2 regions of the Clostridium cochlearium genome follow, and region 2 is predicted to be linked to the other one. Evidence: predicted binding sites of a transcription regulator. Region 2 holds the regulator's gene; the other holds the start of a gene.

Evidence for each region. The regulator Rex, encoded in region 2, represses fermentation and respiration genes when NADH is low (regulators of the CRP and FNR family bind a similar motif). The targets are predictions, from matches to a motif close to ATTGTTAANNNNTTAACAAT.
Region 1: a site for Rex is predicted at 2,585-2,604, ahead of CKV72_RS00810 (acetyl-CoA C-acetyltransferase). Genes of this name have one in related genera too.

What each region holds. Positions count from the first base shown of each region.
Region 1 is NZ_LT906477.1:160,012-167,312, reverse strand. It holds gene murA (UDP-N-acetylglucosamine 1-carboxyvinyltransferase) at 1-475, opposite strand, end outside; gene CKV72_RS00815 (hypothetical protein) at 503-1,144, opposite strand; gene CKV72_RS00810 (acetyl-CoA C-acetyltransferase) at 1,364-2,539, opposite strand; gene wecB (non-hydrolyzing UDP-N-acetylglucosamine 2-epimerase) at 2,681-3,829, opposite strand; gene CKV72_RS00800 (MraY family glycosyltransferase) at 3,857-4,891, opposite strand; gene CKV72_RS00795 (deoxycytidylate deaminase) at 4,905-5,393, opposite strand; gene upp (uracil phosphoribosyltransferase) at 5,521-6,150, opposite strand; gene rpiB (ribose 5-phosphate isomerase B) at 6,172-6,621, opposite strand; gene CKV72_RS00780 (low molecular weight protein arginine phosphatase) at 6,669-7,130, opposite strand; gene CKV72_RS00775 (L-threonylcarbamoyladenylate synthase) at 7,214-7,301, opposite strand, start outside.
Region 2 is NZ_LT906477.1:2,096,842-2,108,473, reverse strand. It holds gene CKV72_RS10370 (NAD(P)/FAD-dependent oxidoreductase) at 1-488, shown strand, start outside; gene CKV72_RS10365 (NAD(P)/FAD-dependent oxidoreductase) at 507-1,772, shown strand; gene CKV72_RS10360 (DUF1667 domain-containing protein) at 1,775-2,146, shown strand; gene CKV72_RS10355 (RusA family crossover junction endodeoxyribonuclease) at 2,194-2,808, opposite strand; gene tsaD (tRNA (adenosine(37)-N6)-threonylcarbamoyltransferase complex transferase subunit TsaD) at 2,961-3,983, shown strand; gene proC (pyrroline-5-carboxylate reductase) at 4,000-4,812, shown strand; gene CKV72_RS10340 (hypothetical protein) at 4,855-5,034, opposite strand; gene CKV72_RS10335 (ABC-F family ATP-binding cassette domain-containing protein) at 5,012-6,925, opposite strand; gene CKV72_RS10330 (redox-sensing transcriptional repressor Rex) at 7,092-7,727, shown strand; gene CKV72_RS10325 (short-chain-enoyl-CoA hydratase) at 7,967-8,749, shown strand; gene CKV72_RS10320 (acyl-CoA dehydrogenase) at 8,763-9,902, shown strand; gene CKV72_RS10315 (electron transfer flavoprotein subunit beta/FixA family protein) at 9,920-10,699, shown strand; gene CKV72_RS10310 (electron transfer flavoprotein subunit alpha/FixB family protein) at 10,720-11,632, shown strand, end outside.

The sequences.
Region 1 (7,301 bases), 500 kb from region 2:
ATATTTTATTTCCTTTTAATTTATCCGCCTTAGCTTCCACGTAACCATATCCTATATTTATATCAGCTCCTAAGGCACTTAGACCCTTTAAATGCAAATCTATAGGACGAGTGCCTATATTACATCCCCCTGGAAGAGATATTTTAAAATTCCCAAATCTAGATAGCATAGGCCCCATTATAAGAAAAGAAGCTCTTAATTTTTTTACAAGATCACTGCAAGGTTCTAAACTACAAATATTAGATGTATCTATTATTATTTTATTATTAATCTTATCTATCTCTACTTCTGAAGATATGGATCTTAAAACTTCACTTATTACAAATACATCTTTTAACATAGGAGTATTTTCTATTATGCATTTATCTCCACTCAATATACTAGCTGCTATTATCGGTAATACAGAGTTTTTAGCAGAGTTTATATTAATTTCACCTTTTAGCCCTTTACCTCCATTAACAATAATTTTATTCATAGTATTCCTCCATATCATTATAAATTTCTAATATAATTCAAAAATCTGTGGTTCCCCCATTATTAAGTAGCTACCTGAAGAATAGTTTACTAAAGCATATTGAAAAGACTTGTTTTCTAAAAAATTACTATATCCATTAATAATTTTTACAGTATTAATATTATAATTAAGCCTTTCTATAATTTTTTTATTTGCACTATCTAAATCCTCTGTATTAATCTTAACTTTCATATAACTATATATTTTCAAATTTCCATTAAGTATTTTATTTCCACTTTTTTTTAAGTCATCTAAAATATTTTCTGAATTCTTTTCTATTAGAACCATTGTAGTTCTACTTAAATTTTTATCTTTTATATGTTCTTGTTGAATATATCCTCTTAAACTTTCCTTTTGAAATTCTATAATAACTTTTTTTTCATTTTCTTTATAATCCTTTATTTCTGTTTCTTCTATATCTAAACTATTTAAAATCTGTTGAAAACTTTTTTCCTTTCCAAGGCTATCTTCACTAATTAATTTTACGCCATTTTCAATTATAGTTCCCTTAGAAATATCTAATAAAGACTGAAATAAATTTTTCTTTGGTAACTTTGCTCCTAATAAAAATAATATTACAAATAATATTATTACCAATTTTTTATTCTTATTTTTTTCTATAACTCTCATACTAAACTATATATCCCCCTTACAATTTATTATAAAATCATCTTTAATAATTATTGACAAATATATAGTTTGTATTCATAAATATATTATTAATATATAAACTACATAAAAAAAGTGTTACAAAATAAGAGTATTTAAAAAGTTCTTATTTTGTAACACAAAACATAAAACACAAAAGCCGTTAGCAATTGCTAACGGCTTTTACTCATATTTAAATTATTATCTTTCTACAAGAAGGGCTGTTCCCATTCCTCCACCTATACAAAGTGTAGCTAAACCTTTTTTAGAATCTCTTCTTTGCATTTCATATAATAGTGTAACTAATATTCTCGCTCCAGAGCATCCTACTGGGTGTCCAAGAGCTATAGCTCCTCCATTAACATTTACTTTTTCCATATCAAATCCTAAATCTTTAGCAACAGCTAAACTTTGTGAAGCAAATGCTTCATTAGCTTCTATTAAATCTAAATCTTCTACTTTCCAATCAGCTTTTTCAAGAGCAACTTTTGTTGCACCTACTGGTCCATATCCCATATAAGCTGGGTCTAAACCTTTTGAACCATAAGAAACTATTTTAGCTAATGGTTTTAATCCTAATTCTTCTGCTTTTTCCGCACTCATTACGATTAATGCAGCAGCTCCATCATTTATACCTGATGCATTTCCTGCTGTAACTGTTCCGTCCTTTTTGAATGCTGGCTTTAATTTTGATAATGATTCTACAGTAGTTCCAAACCTTGGGAATTCATCTGTGTCAAACACTACTTCACCTTTTCTAGTTTTTATAACTACTGGAACGATTTCATCTTTAAATCTTCCTTCTTTAATAGCCTTTTCTGCTTTATTTTGTGAAGCGCATGCAAATTCATCTTGCATTTCTCTTGTTAATCCCCATTTTTCTGCTATATTTTCCGCTGTCATTCCCATGTGATAATCATTAAATGATTCCCATAAACCATCTTTTACCATAGTATCTACCATTTTGCCATCGAACATTCTTTGTCCCCATCTAGCATTTGGTAAAACATATGGTGCTGCAGACATGTTTTCCATTCCACCAGCTACTACTACATCAGCATCTCCAGCTTTAATCATTTGAGCTGCAAGACTAACTGCTCTTAGTCCAGAACCACAAACTTTATTTAGTGTAAATGCTGGGATTTCAACAGGTATACCAGCTTTTACAGCTGCTTGTCTTCCTGGGCTTTGTCCAAGTCCAGCTTGAATAACATTTCCCATTATAACCTCATCTATGATTTCAGGTTTGATTCCAGCTCTATTTATTGCCTCTTTAATAACTGTAGCACCTAATTCTACTGCAGGTACATCTTTCAAACTTCCTCCAAATTTACCCATGGCAGTTCTAACTGCACTAACAATAACAACTTCTTTCATTTAAAACCCTCCTAAATTATTTAAATTTTCGGTTTTCTCTCACCTTTAGTTAAAAAATTAACAACTTTCTTTTAAACTAATTATATTATAACCCCTTATTAAAAATTTATCAATATATTTTTGTTAAAAAAAACACAAACTTTATATAAAGTCATTAGGTCTATTTTCTAAATATTTAAAATAATATAATATGGAATCTACTATTCTTCTTGAGGCATACCCATCTCCATAAGGATTTATAGCTCTACTTATTTTATTATACTCTTCTTTATTTCTTATTATTTTATTAGCTTCATGTACTATAAGTTCTTTATTTGTTCCTAGAAGTTTTACTGTCCCTGCTTCAACTGCTTCTGGTCTTTCCGTTACATCTCTTAAAACTAAAACGGGTTTTCCTAAGTGGGGTGCTTCTTCCTGAAGTCCTCCCGAATCTGTCATAACCATATAGCATTTGTTCATTAAATTATGAGTTTCTTTAGTATCTAAAGGATTTAATAGGTGTACTCTATCTACGCCATCTAAATATTTATAAACCACATCTTTAACAATTGGGTTTAAATGAACTAAATATATTATTTCCACATCTTTATTATTTTCAACTACTTCTTTTAATCCTTTGCATATATTTTCTATTCCTTCTCCCCAATTTTCTCTTCTATGAGCAGTAACCATTATAACTTTTCTATTTTTATAATCTATTTCATTTAAAATTTTATTTTTAAAAACATAATTATCTTCTACTGTAAATTCCATTGCATCTATTACAGTATTCCCTGTAATATATATGTTATCATAATCTATTCCTTCTTTTAAAAGATTATTTTTCGATCCTTTTGTTGGAGCAAAATGTAAATCTGCCATAGCACCTGCTAATTTTCTATTCATTTCTTCTGGATAAGGAAAATACTTATTAAAAGTTCTTAATCCTGCTTCTACATGACCTATCTTTATCTTTTGGTAAAAAGCAGCCAATGCTCCTGCAAAAGTTGTAGTGGTATCTCCATGAACTAAAACTAAATCTGGTTTTTCTTCTCTGAACACTCCCTCTAAACCTTTAAGACTTTTCATAGTTATATCTGTTAAAGTTTGCCCTTTAGCCATTATATCTAGATCATAATCTGGTTTTATTTGAAATAAATCTAAAACTTGATCTAGCATTTCTCTATGTTGAGCTGTAACGCAAACTTTGCTACAAAGCTCCTCTCTTTTTTCTATCTCCTTTACTAATGGAGCCATTTTTATAGCTTCAGGTCTAGTTCCAAATATAGTCATTATCTTTGTTCTTTTCATAAAATTTACCTCCAAGTCAATTATGCACTATTCCTTGTGTTTAAAAAATCCACATTTCCACGCTGCTACCATTATAATTACTACAATAACTGCAAGTAAAAAGTATGAATTTTGGTTGCTTATTTGCATGGCTAATATAGCAAAACTTCCAAGTATAGCACTTATAAGATACATTATTAATACAGCTTGTCGTTGATTTAATCCCATATCAAGTAATCTATGATGTAGATGTCCTTTATCTGCTTCCATTATAGATTTTCCATTTATCTTTCTTCTTATCATAGCAAACAAAGTATCATATATAGGTATACCTAATGCTAATATAGGTACAGATATAGCTACTGTTGCAGCAGATTTTATTGCTCCTTCTATTGATATTGCTGCTAATAAAAACCCTAAAAGTTGAGCTCCTGTATCCCCCATAAATATTGAAGCTGGATTAAAATTATAAGGAAGAAATCCGAGAATTGCTCCACTTAAAACCGCCGTTAAAAATGCTGCCTCATATCTAATATCTATACTCATAACAGCAATTATGAATAAAGTTACTGAAGATATTAATGCAACCCCAGCTGCTAATCCATCTAATCCATCTATTAAATTAATAGCATTGGTTATACCTACCACCCAAATTAATGTTAATGGTATAGAAAGCCATCCAGTAGATAACCAAGGATTACTGTTAGAAAATGGATTAGTTATATTTACTATTCTTAAGTCAAATGTAATTAAAATAGCTGCAGATAAAATTTGAAATAATAATTTATAAATAGGTTTTAAATCATATTTATCATCTAAAAAACCTGCTATAACGATTATGGTTGCTCCTATTAATATTCCCTTTTCAGGATTAGTTAAAGCACCCTTTTTTATAACTACAGTAAATAAAAATGATAGGTAAATAGCTATACCTCCTAACAAAGGTACAGGCTTTTTATGTACTCTTCTTTTATCTTTTGGTACATCTATAACACCTATCTTAACTGCAAACTTTTTTACTAAAGGTGTTAGTAGTATAGATGCCATAGTGGAAACTATAAAAGCTAAAAATAATTCATTCATTGCTATCTCTCCATTAATAAGATCCGTCCCCTTCTAGTGAATCATCATTGTCTATCCAATCTTGTACAGGGACAACTCTATATTCTGTTTTTGTATCTCTAATTATAACCTTATTTATTCCTGCGTTTATTATAAATCTTTTACAAAGAGAACATGGTGCAGCATTTTTTACAAGTTCTCCAGTTTCTTTTTCTTTTCCAACTAAATACATAGTAGAGTCTATCATGTCTTGTCTTCTTGCTGATATTATTGCATTCTGTTCTGCGTGTACAGATCTACATAACTCATATCTAGTTCCTCTTGGTACATTTAACTCTTTTCTTCTACATACACCCATATCACAACAGTTTTTTCTTCCTCTAGGAGCACCTGAATATCCTGTTGCCATTATTTCATCATTTTTTACAATTATAGCTGCAAAATTTCTTCTTAAACAAGTGCCTCTTTCTAATACTGTTTCACATATATCTAGATAATAATTATTTTTATCAATTCTATCCATTTATTCCTCCGTATATTCTAAATTTTATTTATATACTATTTATTATTCTATACTAAAAATAACATAAATTAAAGTCACAAATTATAACTAAGTAATATAAAAAGTCGGCATATGCCGACTTTTTATATTACTTAGTTCCAAATAATCTATCTCCTGCATCTCCTAATCCTGGAACTATATATCCTGATTCATTTAATTTTTCATCTATAGCAGCTACATATATATCTACATCTGGATGAGCATCCATTACTACTTTTATACCCTCTGGGGCTGCAACTAAGCAAACAAGTCTTATATATTTTGCTCCTCTTTTCTTTAAAAGAGTTATAGCATCTGTAGCTGAGCCACCTGTTGCTAGCATAGGATCTGTTACTATTATTTCCCTTTCCTCTATATCTTGCGGTAATTTACAAAAGTATTCCACTGGTGTTAAAGTTTTTTCATCCCTATAAAGTCCTATATGACCAACTTTAGCTGCTGGTATAAGTTTTAATATCCCATCTACCATTCCAAGACCTGCTCTTAAAATTGGCACTATGGCTACTTTCTTTCCAGCCAATACCTTGCTTTTAGTTTTACATATTGGTGTTTCTATTTCTACATCTTTTAAATTAAAGTCTCTTGTAACTTCATAAGCCATAAGCATTGCTACTTCTTCTACTAATTCCCTAAAATCCTTTGCACCTGTATTTTTATCTCTTATTAAAGTTAGCTTATGTAATATTAATGGATGTGCTATTTGTGTTACTTTACTCATATTTTTCCCTCCTAAATTTTCTTATTTATGAAAACTATTTTCTATATCACTTATTTTATCAACTCTTCTTTTATGCCTTCCTCCTTGAAATTCAGAAGATAGAAAAGTATCTACTATATCTAATGCTAATCCTACACCAACTACTCTTTCTCCTAATGCTAATATATTTGCATTGTTATGTTCTCTAGCTGAATGGGCACTAAAAGTATCTGAGCAAAGAGCTGCTCTTATACCTGGTACCTTATTAGCAGCAATACTAATTCCTATACCTGTTCCACAAATTAGTATACCTAAATCATAATTTTTATTAGCTACTTGATTTGCTACCTCTTTAGCATAATCTGGATAGTCACAAGACTCCTCTGTATTAGTACCAAAATCCTTAAATTCAATGTCTTTTCCTTCTAAGTGTTTCATTATTTCTTTTTTAAGTTTTAAACCTGCATGGTCACTTCCTAATGCAATTTTCAAAACAATGCACCTCCAAATAATTTATAATTTTACAAAAAAAGAAGATATTAGTACTCTTTAATGAATACTTTATCTTCTCCTAATTTACTTAAAAGTAATAATATATTTTCTTTTAATTGTATAAATGTTTGTTGATAAACAGACAACGTGCCGCCGAAAGGATCTAAAATTTCACCTTTTACGCCGACATATTCATTTAAAGTATATATTTTTTCCTCATATTCTTGAAAATTATGTTTTAATACTTTTTTTAAACCTTCTGTCATTGTTAATACTAAATAGCTATTTTTTAACATCTGTTCTGTTAATTGTATTGCTTCTCTTTCATAGATATTTATATTTAAATTTTTATCCACTAATTTAGCTGCATTAGAAGAGGCTTTGCTGTTAGGATATACAGCTACACCAGCTGACTTAGCTATTAGTGATGTTGTATTAAATTTATTAAATATAGCTTCTGCCATTGGGCTTCTACATGTATTTCCTGTACAAACAAATAATATATTCATTAGCTCCTCCAATTAACTTTTCTAACTATCAGTAAAATATTTTATACTACCTTATTATATATGTCAACTATTTATTTTTTTATTTAAACATTTATAATATTAAATCCCGCTGATTTTTTTAATCTGTTCATAATGGCAATACCTATCCCCTTTTCTTCAAAGGATTCTGAT
Region 2 (11,632 bases):
TTATTATAGGGGAAGCAGAAGACGCTAAAAACTTTATAAATGTTGCGGCTATAGAATCCCCAGGACTATCTAGTGCTCCAGCTATAGCTGAAATGGTAGAAGATATAGTAGTAGAAAAACTTTCACCAGAAAAGAATGATAAATTTAATCCAAGAAGAGAAATTCTTAAGAGATTCGAAGACATGACTAATGAAGAGAGAGAAGAGGCAGTGAAGGAAAATCCTTTATATGGAAATATTGTCTGCAGATGTGAAATGGTTACTGAAGCGGAAATCGTAGATGCAATAAGAAGGCCACTAGGTGCTAGGGATCTAGATGGAGTTAAGAGAAGAAGTAGAGCAGGAGCTGGAAGATGTCAAGCAGGCTTTTGTACTCCTAAATTAGTTGATATACTATCAAGAGAATTAGAAAAACTACCAAAGGATGTAACAAAGTTTGGTGGAAAATCACAACTTATTATTGGTGGCAGAAACAAGGATAATATATAAAAGCGTGGAGGGATCTTAATGCAAGAATATGATATAGTAATTATTGGTGGGGGCCCTGCTGGTCTTGCTGCTGCAATATCAGCAAAAGAAGAAGGAATGGACAACATTGTAATATTAGAAAGAGATAGTGTGTTAGGAGGTATATTAAACCAATGTATACACAATGGTTTTGGATTGCACACTTTTAAAGAAGAACTTACAGGACCAGAATATGCTCAAAGATATATAGACAAAGTAGAAGAATTAAATATTCCTTATAAATTAAATACTATGGTTATAGATTTAACAGAAGATAAAATAATAACTGCAGTAAATAAAGATGAAGGTATTATACAAATAAAAGCAAAATCAGTAATACTTGCTATGGGCTGTAGAGAAAGACCAAGAGGAGCCTTAAACATTCCTGGAAGTAGATGTGCAGGTATATTTACAGCTGGAACAGCTCAAAAATTTGTTAATATAGATGGATATATGCCAGGAAAAGAAGTTGTTATTTTAGGTTCAGGAGATATTGGACTTATAATGGCTAGAAGAATGACACTTGAAGGAGCAAATGTTAAAGCAGTAGTTGAACTTATGCCTTACTCTGGAGGACTAAAGAGAAATATAGTTCAATGCTTGGATGATTTTGGAATACCTCTTAAACTAAGTCATACAGTTATAGATATTAAAGGAAAAGAAAGATTAGAAGGAGTTACTATTGCTAAGGTAGATGAAAATAGAAGACCTATAGAGGGAACAGAGGAATATATACCTTGTGATACCTTACTTCTTTCAGTAGGATTAATACCTGAAAATGAACTATCTAAAAAATCAAATGTGGAATTATCAAGAATTACTAATGGACCTGTAGTTAATGAAAGCTTTGAAACTAATCAAGAAGGAATTTTTGCTTGCGGTAATGTATTACATGTTCATGATTTAGTTGATAATGTTAGTATGGAAAGTCATGTAGCTGGAAAAAATGCAGTTAACTATATAATGGGAAATAAAGTTAGGAATAGTAACAATGCTATAGAGGTAGTAGCTGAAGGTGGAGTAAGATACACAGTACCTAAGTATATAAATCCTGAAAATGTAGAAGATTTTATACATGTAAGATTTAGAGTGGGAAATGTATATACTAATAATTATATATCAGTTTATTTTGATGATAATAGAGAATTTAAAATAAAGAAAAGAATACTTACTCCAGGTGAAATGGAAGAAGTAAGAATAACAAAAGCTATGTTAGAAAAATATCCTAGCTGCAAGAAAATTACTGTGAAAGTAGAGGAGGAATAGTTATGGAAGAAAGAATTCTAACTTGCATAGGCTGTCCTATGGGATGTAATTTAACTGTTAAGCTAGAAAATGGAGAAGTTATAGATGTTAAAGGAAATAACTGTGGAATAGGATTAAATTATGCTAAGAAAGAATGTACTAATCCTACAAGAATAGTTACATCATCAGTTTATATAGAAGATGGAGAAATAGAGATACTACCTGTAAAAACTAAAGAGGATATACCTAAAAGTAAAATAAGTGAATGCATGAAGTCACTAAAGGGATTAGTAGTAAAAGCTCCAGTTAAAATAGGAGATGTAATTGTAGAAAACGTATGTGATACAGGTGTAGATATAATAGCTACAAGAACTATAAAAAAGAAAGCTGTTTAATTTAGATATCCACATACAACAATATATTTAAATATACAAAGAGTGCTTTAAAAAGATTTTTTAAAGCACTCTTTACATATTTTCATAGTACCCTTATTAGCAGAAAAACAATCATTATTAGTAATTTTCTTACCACAGATAGAACAAGAATTTTTATCGAGAATTTCTTTATTCACTTTTAAAGAAGTTTTAGATTTAGAATTGGGAGGAGGACCATATTCAACAGTCTTTAAATTAGATTCTCTTTTTTTTATATTGTAATCTATGCAATAAGAACTTTCACCAAAAAGTTCTAGTTCAAATCTTGGGTTTTCTCTATCATAAAATTCTTCTACTATTATCTTTCGAACTTGGGCATCATTAATTATAAGTCCGCTTTTTTCTATACCATCAAATATGCTTTTAGTGATATTAATAGTATCAGGATGTCTTTTTTTGCTTTTATAATACACCCTTAATACGGCGATTAAAGATTCAGATAGTATTATATTTGGATTTTGCATTCTAGCTTCATAAGCAATTTCTTGTTCATATACAGCATATCTATCATGGTATTTACCAGAATTATAAGGGAGTATGGCTCTGCCCTGAAGATTAAAAAGTTTAAAATTAGATTTTGTAATAGGAGATCCTTTTACTATTATTTTTGCGTAATTATTCATATAAAACCACCCATATTTTTAACAGTCATTGATTAGAATATACTATTAAAGTATAATTATTATTGATAATTATATATAATTATATAGCATATTATTTTAGAGTACAATTTTTTAAGTAAATTAAACAACAGTTTAAGTGAGGTATAAATTTTATGGGAAAAGATATAAAAATATTAGCTATTGAGAGTAGTTGTGATGAAACATCAGCAGCGGTAGTGGTCAATGGTAGAGAAGTTTTATCTAATGTGATTTCATCTCAAATAGATATACATAAAAAATTTGGAGGAGTAGTGCCAGAGGTAGCATCTAGAAAACATATAGAGGCAATTTCTTTAGTGGTTCAACAGGCTATAGAAGAAGCTAATGTAGACTATGAAGAATTGGATGCTATAGCTGTGACTTATGGACCAGGATTAGTAGGAGCATTATTGGTTGGATTACAATATGCTAAAGGGCTATCTTATGCATTAAATAAACCATTAATAGGGGTTAACCATATAGAAGGTCATATAAGTGCAAATTATATTCAACATAAAGATTTAGAACCACCTTTCTTATGTCTTGTGGTTTCTGGAGGTAATACTTTTATAGTGTATGTTAAAAACTATGGAGAGTATGAAATAATGGGAGAAACTAGAGATGATGCAGCAGGAGAAGCTTATGATAAAGTAGCAAGAGCTATAGGATTAGGATATCCTGGAGGACCTAAAATAGATAAATTATCTAAAGAAGGTAACAAAGATGCTATAAAGTTTCCAAGGGCTAAGTTTCATGAAGAAAATACATTAGATTTTTCCTTTAGTGGACTTAAATCATCGGTTTTAAATTATTTAAACACTATGGAAATGAAAAAAGAAGAAGTAAATAGAGCAGATGTAGCAGCATCTTTTCAAAAAGCAGTAGTTGACTTCCTAGTAGATAACACTATGGAAGCTGCTAATATAAAAAAAGTAGATAGAATAGCAGTGGCAGGTGGAGTAGCTGCAAACTCTTGCCTTAGGGATACAATAGTTGAAGAAGGAAAAAAGAGAAATATAAAGATACTGTTTCCAAGCATTAAATTATGCACAGATAATGCAGCAATGATAGGAAGTGCAGCTTATTTTCAATTTTTAAAAGGTGAATTTTCAGATTTAAAATTAAATGCTATACCAAATTTAAAATTAAATAAATAAAATGGAGGGGATACATATGAAAAAAAATATAGGACTTATAGGTTGTGGAAATATGGCACAGGCTATGATTACAGGAATTGTTAGTTCTAAAATAGTTTTTGGAGAAAATGTATTTGTAAGTGATAAAGATGAGGAAAAACTAAAATACATAAAAGAAAAGTTTAATGTAAATATTTCAAAAGATAATAAAGAGGTAGCAGAGAACTCAGATATAATTATTTTAGCGGTTAAACCTAATAAGTATGGAGAAGTTATACAAGGAATAAAAGATTACGTAAAAAAAGATGTGATAATAGTTGTTATAGGAGCAGGCATAACTATAGATTATGTAGAAGAATCATTTGAAAAGAAGTTAAAAATAATCAGAACTATGCCAAATACTCCTGCTTTAGTAGGGGAAGGTATGAGTGCTATATGCTATAACGAATTAATTACAGAAAATGATTTAGAAGATGTAGTGAATATTTTCAAAAGCTTTGGTAAAGTAGAAATAATAGAAGAAGATCTTATGGATGCAATACCAGCTATAAGTGGCTCTTCACCAGCTTACGTGTATATGTTTATAGAAGCTTTAGCAGATGGAGCCGTATTAGATGGTGTTCCTAGAGATAAGGCATATAAAATGGCAGCACAATCTGTACTAGGAGCAGCAAAAATGGTATTGGAAACAGGAGAACATCCAGGAGAATTAAAAGACAGGGTATGTTCACCAGCAGGAACTACAATAGAGGCAGTATACTCTTTAGAAAAAAATAATTTTAGAGGAACCATAATGGAAGCAATGAGAAAATGTACTGATAAAACTCGTGAAATGTCTAAAAGAAAGTAAATTTTAAGCATGAGAAAAAGAGTTATACCAAAATGAATTAAATCATTTTGGTATAATTCTTTTTTCTTTTGATACATCTAAGTTAGTATTTTTTTTACAACATAAATTTTTATCACTATTTGAACTTAAATAATTTGTAAAATAAACCCCTATTAAAATGGTTATGGAACCAACTAAATGAATAATTGTTAGCTGTTCATTATAGGTAGTTTTCCCATTCATTGTAAAGTTCTTCTAGGGATTTTTCTATTTCCAGTATTTTTAAGTTTACTTCTTGAGATTTTTCAGGATTAGAATAGACTTCTTCTAAGCATAATTTTTCTTGAAGTTTTAATAGTTCATTTTCTTTAGAGGCAATTAATTCTTCTATATTTTTAGCTTTTAATTTAATTTGTTTTTGTTCTTTTTCTGCTTCACGTTTCTTCTTTTTCTCTATTTTAATCTGAGTTTTAGTCATACCTTCATTTTCTTCTAAGGATTCAAATCTAGATGGATTTTTCTTTTTTTCTATATAGTAGCTATAGTTACCTAAATATTCCTTGATTTCGTCTTCTTTTAGTTCATATATTTTATCTATAACTTTGTTTAAGAAATATCTATCATGGGAAATTACAAGAACAGTTCCATCATAATTTAAAATAGCATCTTCCAAGGCTTCCCTTGATACTATATCTAAATGATTTGTAGGTTCATCTAGAAGTAAAAAGTTAGCCTTAGATAGCATTAATTTTAAAAGATTTATTCTACATTTTTCCCCACCACTAAGTTTAGATATTTCTTTAAATACATCATCACCAGTAAATAGAAATGCAGCTAAGGCATTCCTAACTTCTGTAGTAGTCATATTAGGAAAAGCGTCCCAAACTTCATCTATTATTGTCTTATTAGGATCTAAATCAGATTGTTCTTGATCATAGTATCCTATAAATACATTTCTGCCTAATACTTTTTTACCTTTATCTGCAGATATTTTGTCCATTATTATCTTAAAAAGAGTGGTTTTACCTCGACCATTTTCTCCTATTAAAGCAGATTTATCGCCTCTTTTTATATCTAAGTTAATATTATTAAAGAGTTTTACGTCATCAAAGCTTTTAGCTAAATCTTCTATATGAAGAACATCATTACCACTTTTAATTGAAGCTTTAAATTTTATTTTTGCACTATTAGAATACATTATAGGTTTATCAATTTTATCTATCTTATCTAGAGCCTTTTGTCTACTTTCTGCAGCTCGTATACTCTTTTCTCTATTAAAAGATCTATATCTTTCTATAATTTCTTCTTGTCTTTTGATTTCAGCTTGTTGAGCTGAGTAAGCTTTCAACTGAGCTTCATAATCTTTCTTTTTAAATTCCATAAACTTTGTATAATTTCCATCAAAAGATTTAAATTGGTTGTTACAAATTTCCATAGTCTTATTAGTAACAGAGTCTAAAAAGTATCTATCGTGGGAAATTATTAGCAAAGTTCCTTTATGATTTTTTAAATATTCTTCCAACCATTCTATAGCATCTAAATCTAGATGGTTTGTAGGTTCATCTAATAGTAATATATCTGGATTTACAAGTAATAATTTACAGAGAGCTAAACGAGTTTTTTGCCCTCCACTTAATATATTTACAGGAGTATGAAAATCACTTTCTTCAAATCCCAATCCAGTTAGAACTCTATTAATTTCACCTCTATAAGTATATCCACCTCTTAAAGTGTATGTTTCTACAGCAGTTGTATAATTTTTGATAATTTTATCATGATATTCTGCATTAGAAGCATCATAAGGCTCATTCATTTTTTCTTCTAACTCTGATATTTTTTTCTCTAAGTCTATAAGATTTTTAAATACACATAACATTTCGTTATATATAGTTTTGGAAGATTCTATAGAATAATGTTGAGGAAGATATCCAATTTTTTTATTCTTTTCTACAAAAATTTCACCAGCATCATAATCTAATTCATTAGCTAATATTTTTAATAATGTAGATTTTCCAGAGCCATTAGGTCCTATTAAACCTACCTTTTCGCCATCTTTTATGTTAAAAGATATATTATGTAAAATATTATCTATACCATAACTTTTGCTAAGGTTTTTACAACTTAAAATAATCATTTACTTATTCACCTCTCACCTATAATATTCTACTATGTAAAAATAAAATTTTGTAGAGGTATTTTAAATTTGTTATAATTAGATAGTATGAAATCATATATTGTGATAAAATATATAATCAGTTAGTAACTATAAAAAATATGGTATTAAACTTAAGAGGTGAACTATGGATAAAAAAAGAAATATTTCTATGGCTGTTATAAAGAGGTTACCTAAATATCATAGGTATCTAGAAGAGCTGTTGAAAAATGAAGTAGATAGGATTTCCTCTAAGGAACTTAGCAAAAAGATAGGATTTACAGCATCACAGATAAGACAAGATTTTAATTGTTTTGGCGACTTTGGGCAACAAGGATATGGATACAATGTAAAGGAGCTTCATGCTCAAATAAGCAATATATTAGGATTAACTAAAGAATACAAATGTATTATCCTAGGTGGTGGAAATATAGGTCAGGCAGTAGCCAACTATAATAAATTTGAAAAACTTGGATTTAAATTAGAAAGTATTTTTGATATAAATCCTAAACTAGTAGGACTAAAAATAAGAGATATAGAAATAAAAGATATAGATACTTTAGAAGATTATCTAAAAGAGAATAATATCGATATTGGAATTATATGTGTCCCTAGTAGAAGCGCTCAAAAAGTATGTGATATTTTAACTAGAAATAATGTAAAAGGAATATGGAATTTTGCTCCTGTAGATCTAAAGGTTCCAGAGGAAGTCTTTGTTGAAAATGTACATTTAAGTGAAAGCTTACTAACATTAAGTTATTTGATGAATGAACAAGAAGGATAGTCATCAAATAAAAATAAGGTGCTTGTTGTAAACATAACAAGCACCTTATTTTTATTTGAAAGTTTTAATTTATTATAAATTTAGTAAAAGTTTGTATTGAAAATAAAACGAATAGAGTATATAATTATATTTAAGAAAAAGGAGTTATTTTTTTTGTGTGTATTTGTTATAATATTAACAAATAATTAATAAAATAGTTATTTGTTAATAAGCATGTAAAGTAGGAGGGAATTTATACTATGGATTTTAAAAATCTTATCCTAGAAAAGGATGGTAAAATAGCGGTTTTAACAATTAATAGACCTAATGCTCTAAACGCTTTAAATAGTGAACTGCTAAAAGAACTAGATTCTGCTATTGATTGTTTATCAGAAGATGATGAAGTATTAGCAGTGGTGCTTACAGGGGCAGGAAAAGCTTTTGTAGCCGGTGCAGATATAGGAGAAATGAAGGATCTTACTGTAAGTGAAGGTAGAAAATTTGGTACACTTGGAAATAAAGTATTCAGAAAGTTGGAAACCTTAGAAAAACCAGTTATTGCAGCAGTTAATGGATTCGCTTTAGGCGGAGGTTGCGAAATATCCATGGCTTGTGATATAAGAATTGCTTCTGAAAAGGCTAAATTTGGACAACCAGAAGTTGGTTTGGGAATAACACCTGGCTTTGGAGGAACTCAAAGACTAGCTAGATTAGTTGGACCAGCAGTAGCTAAGGAATTAATATATACAGCAGATATAATCGATGCAGAAGAGGCATTAAGAATAGGATTAGTTAATAAGGTAGTAGAAAAGGATGAACTTCTAGATACAGCTAAAAAAATGGCTAATAAGATAGCAAGTAATGCCCCTATAGCTGTGAAATTATGTAAATCAGCTATAAATAGAGGATTACAATGTGACATAGATACAGGGATAGCTTTTGAGGCAGAAGTATTTGGTGAATGCTTCTCTACAGAAGATCAAAAAGAAGGTATGACAGCATTTCTTGAAAAAAGAAAAGATAAATGCTTCAAAAATAGATAGGAGGTAGGAATAAATGAATTTTGCATTAACTAGAGAACAAGAATTTGTAAGACAAATGGTAAGAGATTTTACTGAAAATGAAGTAAAACCAATTGCCGCAGAGATTGATGAAACAGAAAGATTCCCTATGGAAAACGTTGAAAAAATGGCTAAACTTGGTATGATGGGTATTCCAATTCCAAAAGAATATGGTGGAGCAGGTGGAGATGTATTATCATACATCATAGCTGTTGAGGAATTATCAAAAGCATGTGCAACAACAGGAGTTATAGTATCAGCTCATACATCTCTTTGTGCAAGTTTAATATATGAACATGGAACAGAAGAACAAAAACAAAAATACTTAGTTCCATTAGCAAAGGGAGAAAAAATAGGAGCTTTTGGATTAACAGAACCTAATGCAGGAACAGATGCAGCAGGACAACAAAGTATAGCAATAGATATGGGAGACCATTATTTATTAAATGGATCAAAAATATTTATAACAAATGGTGGAGTAGCAGATGTATTTGTAGTGTTTGCTATGACTGATAGAAGTAAAGGAACTAGAGGAATATCAGCATTTATACTTGAAAAGGGAATGCCTGGATTCTCAATAGGAAAAGTTGAAGATAAAATGGGTATAAGAGCATCTTCAACAACAGAACTTATTTTTGAAGATGTTAAGGTACCAAAGGAAAACTTGGTAGGTAAAGAAGGAAGAGGCTTTGGAATTGCTATGAAGACTCTAGATGGAGGAAGAATAGGAATAGCATCTCAAGCTTTGGGAATAGCACAAGGTGCCTTAGAAGAAGCTATAACATACATGAAAGAAAGAAAACAATTCGGAAGACAACTTTATAAATTCCAAGGATTATCTTGGATGATGGCAGATATGAAAGTTGCAATAGAAAGTGCAAGATTTTTAGTTTATCAAGCAGCATGGAGAAAACAAAATGGATTACCATATTCAGTAGAAGCTGCAATGGCAAAATTACATGCAGCTAATGTTGCTATGGATGTAACTACTAAAGTTGTTCAATTATTTGGTGGATATGGATATACAAAAGATTATCCAGTAGAAAGAATGATGAGAGATGCTAAGATAACTGAAATATATGAAGGAACTTCACAAGTTCAACAAATGGTTATTTCAGGAAGCTTATTTAGATAATAAGGAGGTCAAAGTACATGAATATAGTTGTTTGCATAAAGCAAGTTCCAGATACTACAGAAGTTAAAATAGATCCAGTAACAGGAACACTTATAAGAGAAGGGGTTCCATCAATAATGAACCCAGACGATAAAAATGCATTAGAAGAAGCTTTAAAATTAAAAGAAAGTAATGGTGCAAAGGTAACAGTAATAACAATGGGACCAGCACAAGCAGAAGACGTTTTAAGAGAAGCGTTATCAATGGGAGCAGATGAAGCTATATTAATATCTGACAGAGCTTTTGCAGGAGCAGATACATTAGCTACATCAACAGCCCTAAGCGCAGCTATCAAAAAATTAGACTATGATATAGTATTCGCTGGAAGACAGGCTATTGATGGAGATACAGCACAAGTTGGACCTGAAATAGCAGAAAACTTAGATCTACCTCAAATTACTTATGTAGAAAAAGTTGAAGTAGATGGAGAAGAATTAAAAGTTAGAAGAGCTTGGGAAGATGGATACGAAAATATAAGAGTAAAAACACCTGTTCTTTTAACAGCAATAAAAGAACTTAATGAACCAAGATATATGCACGTAGCTCATATATTTGGAGCATTTGATAAAGAAATAAAAGTTTGGAATGCAGACTTTTTAGATGTAGATAAGTCCCTTCTTGGATTAAAAGGATCTCCAACAAAAGTTAAGAGATCAACAACAAAAGAAGCAAAGGGAAAAGGTGAAGTTGTAAACCTAACTCCAAAAGAAGCAGCACAATGTGCAGTAGCAAAACTAAAGGAAAAGCACTATATCTAATAAAATAGGAGGGATAAAAGATGAATATAGCAGATTACAAAGGTGTTTGGGTATTCGCTGAACAAAGAGATGGTGAATTACAAAAAGTTTCACTTGAACTTTTAGGAAAAGGAAGAGAAATTGCAGATAAACTAGGAGTAGAGTTAACAGCTCTTCTTTTAGGAAATAAAATAGACAGTATAGCAGAAGAATTAGTAGCATATGGAGCTGATAAGGTAATATATGCACAAAATCCTCTATTAAATCACTATACAACAGATGGATATGCAAAAGTTATATGTGATCTTGTAGCTGAAGAAAAACCTGAAATAATTCTTGTAGGAGCAACATATATAGGAAGAGATTTAGGACCAAGAGTTGCAGCAAGATTAAGAACAGGACTTACAGCAGACTGTACAGGACTTGACATAGAAGAAGGAACTAACAATCTATTAATGACAAGACCTGCATTTGGTGGAAATCTTATGGCCACAATAGTTTGTGGAGAACATAGACCACAAATGTCCACAGTTAGACCTGGAGTTTTTGAAAGACTTAAAAAAGATGCTGGCAGAAAAGGCGAAGTTAAAAAGATAGAAGCTAAATTAGAAATGTCAGATATAAGAACAAAAGTAGAAGATGTTGTTAAAATAACTAAAGATGTTATGGACATAGGAGAAGCTGAATTCTTAGTATCTGGTGGTAGAGGAATAGGATCAAAAGAAAACTTTGAACTATTAAAAGAACTGGCAGAAGTTCTTGGTGGAAGTGTAGCAGGATCAAGAGCTGCTATAGACAATGGATGGTTAGACAAGGATTACCAAGTAGGTCAAACAGGAAAAACTGTAAGACCAAAGGTTTATATAGCAGTAGGTATATCTGGAGCAATCCAACACTTAGCTGGAATGCAAGATTCAGATTATATAATTGCTATAAATAAAGATGAATCTGCTC